One region of the Halomonas sp. DP3Y7-2 genome, then DNA from elsewhere that is predicted to be linked to it. Evidence: predicted binding sites of a transcription regulator. Region 1 holds the regulator's gene; each other region holds the start of a gene.
What was found. The regulator FNR, encoded in region 1, switches genes on or off when oxygen is low (the NO sensors DNR and NnrR bind a similar motif). The targets are predictions, from matches to a motif close to TTGATNTANATCAA.
Positions count from the first base shown of each region.

Region 2: a site for FNR is predicted at 3,070-3,083, ahead of yegQ (tRNA 5-hydroxyuridine modification protein YegQ). Genes of this name have one in related genera too.
Region 3: a site for FNR is predicted at 1,140-1,153, ahead of pflB (formate C-acetyltransferase). Genes of this name have one in related genera too.

Region 1 is NZ_JAHVKJ010000007.1:296,465-300,742, forward strand. It holds gene KUV45_RS08245 (DUF294 nucleotidyltransferase-like domain-containing protein) at 1-20, shown strand, start outside; gene KUV45_RS08250 (3'-5' exonuclease) at 86-709, shown strand; gene KUV45_RS08255 (hypothetical protein) at 795-1,034, shown strand; gene ttcA (tRNA 2-thiocytidine(32) synthetase TtcA) at 1,249-2,172, shown strand; gene fnr (fumarate/nitrate reduction transcriptional regulator Fnr) at 2,454-3,194, opposite strand; gene KUV45_RS08270 (sulfite exporter TauE/SafE family protein) at 3,353-4,039, opposite strand; gene ccoS (cbb3-type cytochrome oxidase assembly protein CcoS) at 4,049-4,278, opposite strand, start outside.
Region 2 is NZ_JAHVKJ010000008.1:521,614-525,891, reverse strand. It holds gene KUV45_RS11935 (GGDEF domain-containing protein) at 1-936, shown strand, start outside; gene KUV45_RS11930 (SRPBCC family protein) at 939-1,349, opposite strand; gene yegQ (tRNA 5-hydroxyuridine modification protein YegQ) at 1,558-2,910, opposite strand; gene queC (7-cyano-7-deazaguanine synthase QueC) at 3,357-4,070, shown strand; gene queE (7-carboxy-7-deazaguanine synthase) at 4,063-4,278, shown strand, end outside.
Region 3 is NZ_JAHVKJ010000012.1:21,493-25,770, forward strand. It holds gene htpG (molecular chaperone HtpG) at 1-961, shown strand, start outside; gene pflB (formate C-acetyltransferase) at 1,360-3,636, shown strand; gene pflA (pyruvate formate-lyase-activating protein) at 3,732-4,278, shown strand, end outside.

The DNA of each region.
Region 1 (4,278 bases):
ATCACCTGGAGTATGCATGAGCGTCGAGGCATCGCCTCAGGGAAAACTGACCTGGCGTCAGTGGTTTCGTTTAGGAGAGTACCCCATGCTGCGAGCGATCAGACGTGCGGCCGACCGCCGTCGTCAAGCCGATGGCGATTTTGCCTGGCTGTTCAATCCCTACACCGGTGATGAGTTGGTGTCCATCGACTGCGAGACCACCGGCCTGGATACGCGTCGCGCCGAGCTGGTGTCGATTGCGGCAGTGCGGATCCACGATGGGCGCGTGTTGACCAGCGAGTCGCTTGATCTGCGCCTGGAGCCCCCGGCCAGCCTGGATGGTGATTCCATCAAGATTCACCGCCTGCGTGGGGTAGATCTTGAGGGGGGAATGCCGGTGCGTGATGCCCTCGAGACGCTGCTGGAATTCATCGGCAACCGTCCGCTGGTGGGGTGGTGCATCGACTTTGACCTGGCCATGCTCGATCGCTATCTCAAGGCGGAGTTTGGCTTCTCGTTGCCTAACGCCACCATCGATGTGGCGCAGCAGTACCGCAAGCGGATGCGGCGCAGCCACCCCGAACTTGAGCTGCAGCCGACTTTCGAACAATTGGCAGAGCGCCTGGGAGTGCCGATCATGGGACGGCATACCGCATTGGGTGATGCCGTCACTACGGCACTGATGCATTTGCGGCTGGACGCCGACGCGCTGGCCGAGTCGTCCCGATGATTCCATCCACGCCGCTGTCACGACGCGTGACCTGGGACGAGCGGCGTGTCAGGTGCCGTAGTCACCGTAATGGGGAGATCTTTGCATGAGCCTTCATGGTCTGATGATGTTGCTTGAGCCGACCTTGCTATCGCTTGGCCTGTTGGCTGTGATGGTGGCTTACTGCCAGTACTATCGCCGCACCCGTGACCTGTGGGGGATGGTCAAGTTCTGGGAGAAGCGTCTGACGCTGACGGTGAGTGAGCACGCCTGGCAACGCTTCGGCATCTTGCTGCTGTTGCTTGGTGTGGTGGCGCGCTATCTGCTGGCACTACAAGTCGTCTAGCCACAGGTCGTCTTGTCACAGGTCCTCTCTTCACAGGGCGGCTAGTCACAGGGCGGCTAGTCACAGGGCGGCTAGTCAAAAGCACCTTGGCCCAGGACACGCGGTTGTGAACCAGCGTAATCGCAGGGGTGAGTGGTTGCTGACTTCTTCGCCTGTGGCGGACGTGAGTGATAGACTAGCGGGTCTTCATTTTCAGCCGTGATGTGCCCTGCCCATGTCTGCTCAGCCCGCTTCCGCCTCCCTGTTTGATCCCCGTGTCCTCGACCGTCGTGATGCCGCGTCCCCGGCAGCTGACGACGAGCGCGCCCAGGCCAAGGCCAAGCGCGAGTTCAACAAGCTGCAGAAGCGTCTGCGGCGTCAGACCGGCAACGCCATCATCGATTACGGCATGATTCAGGAAGGCGATAAGGTCATGGTATGCCTGTCCGGCGGCAAGGACAGCTACACCATGCTCGAGATTCTTCGCAGCCTGCAGCGCAATGCGCCGGTGAACTTCTCCCTGGTGGCGGTCAACCTCGACCAGAAGCAGCCCGGCTTTCCCGAGCACGTGCTACCGGACTACCTGGACAGCATTGGCGTGGACTACCACATCCTCGAGCGTGACACCTACTCGGTGGTGAAGGAAAAGACCCCCGAGGGCAAGACCACCTGCGCGCTGTGCTCGCGACTGCGCCGAGGGTCGCTGTACGGTTTTGCGGAAGAGATCGGTGCGACCAAGATTGCCCTGGGACACCACCGCGAGGATATTCTCGAGACGCTGTTCCTCAACATGTTCTTCGGGGGAAGTCTCAAGGCCATGCCGCCCAAGCTGCTGTCCGATGATGGCAAGAACATTGTCATCCGGCCGCTGGCGTACTGCCGCGAGGCGGACATCCAGGCCTACAGCGATGCCATGGCCTTTCCGATCATTCCCTGCAACCTCTGCGGTTCGCAGCCCAACCTGCAGCGCCAGGTGGTGAAGGAAATGCTGGCAGAGTGGGAGGCCAAGCACCCAGGGCGCCTGGAGAGCATGTTCAAGGCCGTGACCAACGTGGCACCCTCGCAGCTGGCAGACCGCGAGCTGTTCGACTTTGAAGGTCTGGAGGCCGTGCAGGCGCATCGCCAGGCTCGGCGTATTGATATCGTTGACGCCGACTAAGCTCCCCTGAACAAGCCCATGCTGAACATGCCTTGCTGAAAAGGCACTGCTGAAAAGGCACTGCTGAAGCGCGAAGCGAGCTAGGGCCACATCACGCAGTGGCCCTCTTCAATGTCTGAACGCTCGTCCCGATAAGATAGCAAGAGGCCGCATCCTGGGATGCGGCCTCTTTTGTTGATGGAGCCGGTATATCGTCGCCCTACCTAAGGGGGGGCTGGGCTCGTGGCGTGGCACGACGTCTATCGGTCGCTGTCGGCCGCAGGCCCTGTCAGCGCCGCGGATCAGCTGGCGTCGGTGTCAGCCAGGTTCGACAGTGAGGCGAGGTCCAGGATATTGACCTCCCGTCCAGAGACCGCCACTAGGTCCTGCTGTTGAAAGCGTCCCAGAATGCGGCTGACCGTTTCGACGGCAAGTCCCAGGTGGTTGCCGATATCTGCCCGGGACATGGACAGGCGGAAGCTGAACGGCGAGTAGCCGCGGCGTCGGAAACGGTCCGACAGACCGAGGAAGAAGCAGGCCAGTCGTTGGTCAGCGGTCTTGCGCGACAGCAGCTGCATCATGCGGCGATCCTCGCGCAGCTCCTTGCTGAGGGTGCGGAACAGTTGCGCGCGTAGTTCCGGCAGCGTCTGGGTCAGGGCGTCAAGGCGATCGAAGGGAATCTCACATACGGTCGTGGTCTCGAGTGCCACCACGCTGCCGGGATATCTGCCGTCGTCTATGCCATCCAGGCCGACCAGTTCACTGGGCAAGAAGAAGTTGGTCAGCTGCGCTTCGCCACTACCCTCCGTGGTGATCTGCTTGAGGCTACCGGAGCGAACCGCGAAGACGCTCGTGAAGCGATCTCCCTGCTCGACCAGGCGAGTGCCCTTCTTGATCGGAGGATGACGGCGGATAATGGAATCGAAGCGCTCGAGGTCAGCGGTCTCCAGCGACAACGGAAGGCACAGGGAGCTCAAGCTGCAGGACTCGCAACGAGTCTCATGTAGCATGGGGCGCCGTCGATCTTGGGCCGATGGACTCATTCGCAGCTCCTGTGGGTCTGGGGTTCATGATGAGCAGGGCATGTAGGAAACTGGCTTACCCTTGCTGCATGCTATTGTCGCTATTCTACACGCAGATATTGGGTCAAAGGTGCATATACCTCTTTTGCCTCAATAATCTGACGGCGATATGATGATCGTCAATTTCCTACAATTTGTAGGATATTCCATACGGCTAAACCGACAATCATGCCCGCTGCCATAAATCGTGTGGCAGGGTGTGCCAGCAAACTCTGCAGTTGGCGCGCAGCAACCCCTGTTGTCACCAGTGCCGGCAGCGTCCCCAGGCCAAAGCAGAGCATGAGTAGTGCTCCATGGACAGGGTCTGCGATGGCCATGCTCCATGCCAGCATGGAATACACCAGGCCACAGGGCAGCCAGCCCCAGATGGCTCCGAGTGCAACCGCCTGAGGTAGCTTGACCACTGGCAACAGGCGACGTCCTGCTGGCTCCAGGTACCTCCACAGGCGCTGGCCCAATGCCTCCAGCCAGCGTAGCCCTTTCCACAGGTTGGCAATGTAAAGCGCCATCGTGATCAGCATCAGGCTGGCAACCACCTGCAGCAGGTCCCGCATGCCCGGTGCCAGCGCCACCACAGAGCCTAGGCTTGCGACCATAGCGCCTGCCAGGCAGTAGCTGAACAGACGTCCCGAGTTGTAGCCAAGTAGTAAAATTCCTACACGAACAGGGTGGCGCATGCTCGGGGGAATGGCAAAGGTCAGGGCGCTCATTATACCGCCGCACATGCCGATGCAATGTGCTCCGCCAAGCAGCCCGAAGACAAAAGCCGCCATCGCGGGCGGCAGGTCTAGACCTACTGGGTTCATGCGTTCTGCTCAGGATCCAGGGGGTGGCGTGGAATCATGCTCGTCGGCTATTGCGTCATCGACCGGCGTCTCTTTTGCCGGCTTTCTGGATGGGTTCGGTGTCGGCGGGTCTTCGTCCTCGAACAGGATGCGATAGGCAGGACCCTCCAGATCGTCGAATTGATCGTTGCGAACCGCCCAGAAAAACGCCCATACCGCGAGACTCAACAGGATCAGCGACAGCGGTATCAACAGATAGA
Region 2 (4,278 bases), on a different contig from region 1:
CAGCTGCCCCACGCCGTACTGGCAAGGCTCGAGGAAGATGTCGATAGCGAGATGACGACCCACTGGCTGGACGTCTGCTGCCTGCGCCTGGCCAATGACCTATCCCGTCATTGCCTGGCAGGCGATAGCGCGGCGATCGATGCCAGCCTGCACCGGTTCAGGCTGACCACAGGCCTGGCCGACGAGACGCAGCTGGTGCTGACCCGACAGCTCGACGACGCCATGGGCACCCTCCCCGGCTTCCTGGCCGCACTGTTGTCACCAGAAGAGGACATTGAACGCCTGCTGCTAGCCGGGAAACAGCAGCTGCATGGACTGACGCTCCACCTGGTCGAACAGCTGCATCATCGTGAAACCCAGCTGACCGCGCTCAAGCGTGACAACGAGGCCCTGGACGTAAAGGCGACCACGGATGCGCTGACGGGACTTGCCAACCGAGCCGCCCTGGAACAGCGCCTCGGCACCATGCTGCATGAGGCCTACTCCACGAGTCGTCCGCTGTCGCTTCTGTTTATCGATCTTGATCACTTCAAGCAGCTGAATGACCAGTATGGCCACCGCATCGGCGATATCGTGCTGGTCAACGTAGCCGCCACGCTGCGCGATGCCGTCAGGGCCAACGACCTTGCCGCGCGCTACGGTGGCGAAGAGTTCGTGATCGCCCTCGCGGGCACGCCAGCGTCCGGCGCACTTGAGGTCGCACGACGCATCGAGCAATGGCTGGCCCGACAACCGATGGCCAGCGTGGAACAGCGGCCGCTGCAGGTCACCGCATCGATCGGCGTCGCGCAGTGGCTACCCGAGATGCCGCGCACCGATGCAGCGGCTCTGATCGCCGCAGCCGACAAGCAGATGTACGGTGCCAAGGCGTCAGGGCGCGCCCGCATCCAGCACGACAGCGAGGCCAGCGACCAGGGGGTCGAGGAGCAGATCTGACGTCACAGGCGAGCCTCGACACGCTCGAGGATCTGGGCGCTGACCTTGCTGACCAGCGGCTTGGCGGCTCGGTTGACCGCCTTCTCGAGAAGGCGATTGCGTATCCGATAGTCGATGGTCAGACTGACCCGGGTGCCCTCTTCCACGTGCTCAAGGTCATAGCGCCCTTCATTGCTGACCCCATCGACCGATTGCCACGCCAGCCGGTACGGTGCCGACTTCTCGGTCACCTGCACATCGAAGGTCCAGTCCATCGCCACCGCGTGAACGTGCCAGCGGTAACGATCATCTCCCAAGGCTTCGATCGAGGTGATCAGGTCGGAGTAGTCGGCGAAGTCCTCGACGTTCTCGAGCAGGGCGAACACCCGCTCCGGTGGCGCGGCGAGAACAGCGCTATGTTCAATGGTGGCCATGGCAGCATCCTGAGCCAGAAAGTCCCGGCGCCCGCTCAACCCGTGGCGCCACTTGAGCCCGAGGCTTTGTCCGAAAAGTCGACGAGCGAAGGTTAGACAAGGCAAACATCGGTGAGAAAGCGCAGTTTACGAGGTGTAAATGAGCATTTTAAGTTGATTTTTAACGCCGTATCACCAAGCGCAGGCACTTTTCGTACAAGCCCCAGCATCAGGGTTGCACGTCTTCCTGTAAAGGTACGGCACCCTGGCGAGCAGCGGGAAGATCCCTCAGCAGCAGCCCAAAGCCAAGCGCCTCCTGGCTGCGCGCCGCAGCGCTCAATGACTCGCCCTCCAACGCCAGGCGCACGCGGTGCCCGTCGCCAGGCGCCACCTCCAGGGGACGACCGCTGGACGACATCATTGCCTTTAGGGTAAAGCGCCGATTGCCGGTCGGCAGCATCAACTCCACCCCATCCCCGACTTCGAAGCGGTTCTTGACGGCAACCTCGAGCCACCCTTCACGCTCCATGCCCAGCACCTCCCCCACAAACTGCTGGTGCACGCCAATCGAGTGCCCGCGCTCGTAGTTCTGATACTCGTCGTGTACGTGACGGCGGTAGAAGCCTTCTGTATAGCCGCGATTGGCGAGGTTCTCGAGCTCATCCATCAGTCGCCTGTCGAACGGCCGTCCCGCCACGGCATCGTCGATGGCACGACGATAGACCTGGGCGGTGCGGGCAACGTAATAGGGAGACTTGGTGCGTCCTTCGATCTTCAGCGAGCTGACGCCCATCTCGACTAGCCTTGCCACGTGCTGGACCGCTCGCAAGTCCTTGGAATTCATGATGTAGCTGCCGTGCTCGTCCTCATGGACCGGCATCAGCTCCCCCGAGCGCTGCGGGTCCTCGATCAACACCGACGGCTGAGCGCTGGTCGGCACCAGGTCGCCACAGTCATCCGTGGTGGCCGCGTGAGTCTGGTACTGCCAGCGGCAGGCATTGGTGCAGGTCCCCTGGTTGGGGTCTCGGCGATTGAAGTAACCGGACAACAGGCAGCGGCCTGAGTAGGCGATGCACAGCGCCCCGTGAACAAAAGTCTCGATTTCGAGACTCGGACACTCGGCGCGAATCTCGGCGATTTCCTCAAGGGACAGCTCCCGTGACAGGATGATCCGGGATATCCCCTGGGCCTGCCAGAACCGGGCCGCCGCGTGGTTGACCACGTTGGCCTGCACCGACAGGTGAATGGGCTGTTCGGGCCAGCGCTCCCGCACCATCATGATCAGGCCTGGATCGGACATGATCAGTGCGTCGGGTGACGCCTCGACAATCGGCGCCATGTCATCGAGGTAGGTTCGCAGCTTGGCGTTATGCGGGGCGATGTTGGACGCCACGTAAAAGCGTTTTCCCCGGCTGCGGGCGTGTTCGATACCACGTAGCAGATTATCCAAGCCAAAGTCGTTGTTGCGCACCCGCAGCGAATAGCGGGGCTGACCCGCGTAGACCGCATCCGCACCGTAGGCAAAGGCGAAACGCATATGGCGATAGGTGCCGGCCGGGGACAGCAGTTCAGGGGCATGCATGGTGGCGATTCTCGTCAGGGGTGATGGTCAAGGCAACACGCGGTGCGTATGTCTAGCCAGGCCTGGCTAGACATCCTGGTTCCTTCTACAGCTCAGACACCGCAGTGCGGGCCCGGCAGCATGCCATGCCAGGGAACGTGCGATATTGACGAGGCGCAAATGATCGGCATCAAAGGTGCCTGGCCTTGTTCCCCACCTTTCGGTACCCTATACGGCGCCACAGGCAGGTGCTGGCGAGAGACTGCTCCAGCGCCGGCGTGTCTCGCTGACACTTGAGCCGCCCAAGCACTTAAGCAACTTAAGCAACTTAAGCACTTAAGCGACTTAAGCATTTAAGCCACTCAAGTCAGGCAGCGACATTGCCCATGGCATCTAGCCGGACCGGACCCCGGCCCCTGGCGACAACGAGTCGCCTCCCCCAAATTCTCCGACTCGAGATATTCAGCATGAGCCCTACTCCCGCCACCACCGTGGTGATCTACTCCGGTGGCATGGATTCCTATACCGTTCTTCATCGCGCCCTTCGCGAGGGCCTCAAGGTACATGCCCTGTCCTTCGACTACGGGCAGCGTCACGCCCGTGAACTCGAGGTGGCGCGGCAGGTGTGCCAGGAATTGAAGATTCCCCATCAAGTGGTCGACATCACCGCCATCCACGGCTTGATCGACAACTCCGCCTTGACCAATGCGGCCCGCGCCATGCCCGACGGGGACTACGCCGAGGACAACCTGAGTGCCACGGTGGTCCCGAACCGCAACATGGTGCTGCTATCACTGGCCATCGCCAAGGCGGTGAATATTGGCGCCAGCCGCGTGGACTACGGGGCTCATGGTGGTGATCACGTGCTCTACCCAGACTGTCGCCCGGAATTCGTGCACAAGATGAACGACGTGGCCGCCATCGCCAACTTCTCCCCGGTGGCCATACACGCGCCCTACCTCAATGCCAGCAAGAGCGACATCCTCGCCGATGGGCTTGCCATGGGCCTGGACTACCGCCACACCTGGACCTGCTACGAGGGACGCCCACTGGCCTGTGGCCGCTGCGGCAGCTGCCGTGAGCGCCTCGCCGCCTTCGCGGCCCAGGGAGTCACGGATCCGCTGGCCTATGCTGCAGCAGCAGACGCCCAACCGGCAGTCGGAGCCACGCAGGATGTATAGCGTCAAGGAAGCCTTCTATACCTTGCAGGGCGAAGGCGTACAGGCCGGGCGGGCCAGCGTGTTCTGTCGCTTTACTGGCTGCAACCTGTGGTCCGGTCGTGAGCAGGACCGCGCGAGCGCACAATGCCACTTCTGCGATACCGATTTCGTCGGCACGGACGGTCAGAACGGTGGGAAATTTTCCACTGCAGAGGCGCTGACCGCTCAC
Region 3 (4,278 bases), on a different contig from region 1:
GTTCATCATGGACGACGCTGAGCAGTTCCTGCCGCTCTACCTGCGCTTCATCAAGGGCGTGCTGGATACCCGCGACCTGTCGCTGAACGTGTCCCGCGAACTGCTGCAGCAGGATCCCAAGGTCGACAAGATCAAGTCCGCGCTGACCAAGCGTGCGCTGGACATGCTGAAGAAGCTGTCGAAGGACAAGGAGGCCTATCAGAGCTTCTGGAACACCTTTGGCGCCGTGTTGAAGGAAGGCCCGGCGGAAGACTTCGCCAACCGCGACAAGATCAGTGGCCTGCTGCGCTTCTCCAGTACTCACACCGACAGCGCCACCCAGGACCAGTCACTGGCCGACTATGTCGAGCGGATGAAAGAGGGTCAGGACAAGATCTATTACATCGTCGCCGACGGCTTCAATGCGACCAAGAATAGCCCCCATCTGGAGATCTTCCGCAAGAAGGGTATCGAGGTACTGCTGCTGCACGACCGGATCGATGAGTGGCTGATGAGCCACCTTACCGAGTTCGATGGCAAGAAGCTGGTCGATGTGGCCAAGGGTGACCTCGATCTTGGTGATGTCGAGAACGAGGAAGAGAAGAAGGCCCAGGAGGAGACCGCCAAGGCCAAGGAAGACCTGGTCAAGCGGGTGAAAGAGGCACTGGGAGACGAGGTCCAGGAGGTCAAGGTCACCCATCGCCTGACGGATTCTCCTGCCTGTGTGGTCCTGCCTGAGCACGAGATGGGCTTCCAGATGCGCCGCATCATGGAAGCGGCGGGCCAGAGCCTGCCGGAGGTCAAGCCGATCCTCGAACTCAACCCGGAGCATGCGCTCGTCGCGCGTCTCGAAGCGGCCGGCGACGAGGGCTTTGCCGATCTCGCCAGGATTCTGCTTGATCAGGCGATTATCGCCGAGGGCGGCCATCTCGATGATCCCGCTGCCTACGTCAAGCGTCTGAATGCCTTGCTCAGCGCCTGACAACAGGCCGGCAGATTGATCGGCGTACCTCTGGGTACATAGCGCCATCGTTGCGCCAGGGCGGCGCCACCTTCGGGTGGCGTCGCCTTTTTATGGCGCGCTCTGCTCGCTGACCCTCTCGCCTGTTTATCCTCCCTGATGCGCTAAATCGCCAGTTGCGCCGCGACCTTATTGGACGCTGATACGGGTCAAGTCCGGGCTGTCCCTCTACTGCTAAAGTCGAATGGTCCCGCTGGGTCAGAGGTTGTCTCGCCCAGCAAGAGCGCTGCATCCACGTCACCATCGAAGTGACGACCGCGCTGCCACCGATCTTCAAGCTTTGCTGCCCCCTCCGATGGATAGAGGGGCGCAGTGAATCTGCACTAGTTTCGTATTTCCTTTTGTTGAGGGGCAAGTCGATGAAAGAGCAATTCGCACAGGCGTGGGAAGGGTTTGCGGGCACCGCGTGGAAAGAGGGGGTCAACGTACGCGACTTCCTGCTGGCCAACGTGACGCCCTATGAAGGCGACGAGCATTTTCTGGTGGCAGAGCCCGCCACGAGCACCCGCGCACTGTGGGACCGGGTCATGGAGGGCATCAAGCAGGAGAATGCCACCCACGCGCCGCTGGACTTCGACACCTCGCTGGTGTCCTCCATCACCGCCCATGACGCCGGCTACATCGATGCGTCTCTCGAGACCATTGTCGGTCTGCAGACCGAGGCACCCTTGAAGCGGGCCATCATGCCCAATGGTGGGATCAAGATGGTGGAAGGGTCCTGTCAGGCCTACGGCCGCGAGCTGGATCCGCAGGTGAAGAAGATCTTCACCGAGTTTCGCAAGACCCATAACCAGGGCGTGTTCGATGTCTACACCCCGGACATCCTCAAGTGTCGCAAGTCCGGCGTGCTGACAGGACTCCCTGATGCCTACGGACGCGGCCGCATCATCGGTGACTATCGCCGGGTCGCGCTTTACGGTGTCGACTTCCTGATGGCCGACAAACAGGCCCAGTTTGCTTCTCTGCAGTCACGCTTTGAACAGGGCGATGATCTGGAGGCGGTCATTCAGCTGCGTGAAGAGGTCGCCGAGCAGTATCGTGCGCTGGACCAGCTGAAAGAGATGGCGGCCAAGTACGGCTTCGATATCTCGGTGCCGGCCACCACGGCTCAGGAAGCCATTCAGTGGACCTACTTCGGCTACCTGGCTGCGGTGAAGTCCCAGAATGGCGCGGCCATGTCGCTGGGGCGTACCTCCAGCTTCCTCGACATCTACCTGGAGCGCGATCTGAGCCATGGAGTGATCGATGAAGTGGGGGCCCAGGAGCTGGTCGACCACTTCATCATGAAGCTGCGCATGGTGCGCTTCCTGCGCACGCCTGAGTACGACGAACTGTTTTCCGGCGACCCCATCTGGGCGACCGAGTGCCTGGGGGGCATGGCCCAGGACGGACGCACGCTGGTCACCCGTACCAGCTTCCGTTTCCTCAACAGTCTGTACACCATGGGCCCAAGTCCTGAGCCCAACCTGACCGTGCTGTGGTCAGAGCAGCTGCCAGAGGGGTTCAAGCGCTACTGCGCCAAGGTGTCTATCGACACCTCGTCGATCCAGTACGAGAACGACGATCTGATGCGCCAGGACTTTGCCTCCGATGACTACGCGATTGCCTGCTGCGTGTCCCCCATGGTGATCGGCAAGCAGATGCAGTTCTTTGGCGCTCGTGCCAACCTGGCCAAGACGCTGCTGTACACGATCAACGGTGGCGTCGATGAGAAGCTCAAGATTCAGGTGGGGCCAAAGAGCGAGCCGATCCGTGATGAGGTGCTGGACTTCGATGACGTCTGGCAGCGTATGGATGGTCTGATGGACTGGCTGGCACGGCAATACGTCACCGCGCTGAATGCCATCCACTACATGCACGACAAGTACAGTTACGAAGCGGCCCTGATGGCGCTGCATGATCTTGACGTCAAGCGCACCATGGCCTGCGGTATCGCCGGGCTATCGGTGGCGGCGGACTCACTGTCCGCGATCAAGTATGCCACCGTGCGCCCAGTGCGCGACGAAGACGGTGTGGCGGTGGACTTCAAGATCGACGGTGACCACCCGTGTTTTGGCAATAACGATGCACGGGTTGATGATATCGCCTGTCAGCTGGTGGAAGTCTTCATGAACAAGATTCGCCAGCTCAAGACCTACCGTGGCGCCGAGCCTACCCAGTCTGTGCTGACCATCACCTCCAATGTGGTCTACGGCAAGAAAACCGGGACTACGCCGGACGGGCGTCGCGCCGGCGAGCCTTTCGCGCCGGGAGCAAACCCGATGCATGGACGTGACACCAAGGGGGCCGTGGCGTCGCTGACGTCGGTGGGCAAGCTGCCCTATGCCCACGCCAAGGATGGTATCTCGTACACCTTCTCGATCGTGCCCAAGGCGCTGGGCAAGGACGAAGGCACGCAGCGTGGCAATCTTGCGGGCTTGATGGACGGCTATTTCCACCACAGTGATCGCCAGGAAGGTGGCCAGCACCTGAACGTCAACGTGCTCAACCGCGAGATGCTGGAAGACGCCGTGGTCCATCCCGACAAGTACCCGCAGTTGACGATTCGGGTGTCCGGCTACGCGGTGCGCTTCAACTCGCTCACCGCAGAACAGCAGCGGGACGTGATCAGCCGTACCTTCACCGAGACGCTCTAGGGCGCACTGACCAAGACTCGCCCTGAGGCCGCGACAGCGGCCTCCCTCTGGCTCCGGGAATTTTCCCCGGAGCCCTTTTCTTGCGAGGCGACGCCATGTCCCGTATCGGCCGTCTTCATCATCTCGAGAGTTGCGGTGCCGTTGATGGCCCCGGCATCCGCTTTCTGGTCTTTCTTCAGGGCTGCGTGATGCGCTGTCAGTACTGCCATAACCGGGATAGCTGGGATCTGAAAGGAGGACGCGAGGTCTGCGTGGAAGAGGTCATGGCGGAAGCGCGAACCTATCTACCGTTCATGCGTGCCTCTGGAGGAGGCATCACCTGCAGCGGGGGAGAGGCGCTGCTGCAGCCAGCTTTCGTGCGGGATCTGTTCGTGGCCGCCAAGGCAGAGGGGATGCACACCTGTCTCGATACCAACGGCTACGCCTGCCATTACGACGATGTGCTCGATGCACTGCTTGATGCCACCGATCTGGTGTTATTGGACATCAAGCATATCGAGGAAGGGGCCCATCGCGTACTGACGGGGATTTCCTCCCGTCGACCCTTCGCCTTCGCACGCCATCTGGCGGCGATCGGCAAGCCGACCTGGATTCGACAGGTGATCGTGCCGGGCCATACCGATAGCGACGAGATGATGCACC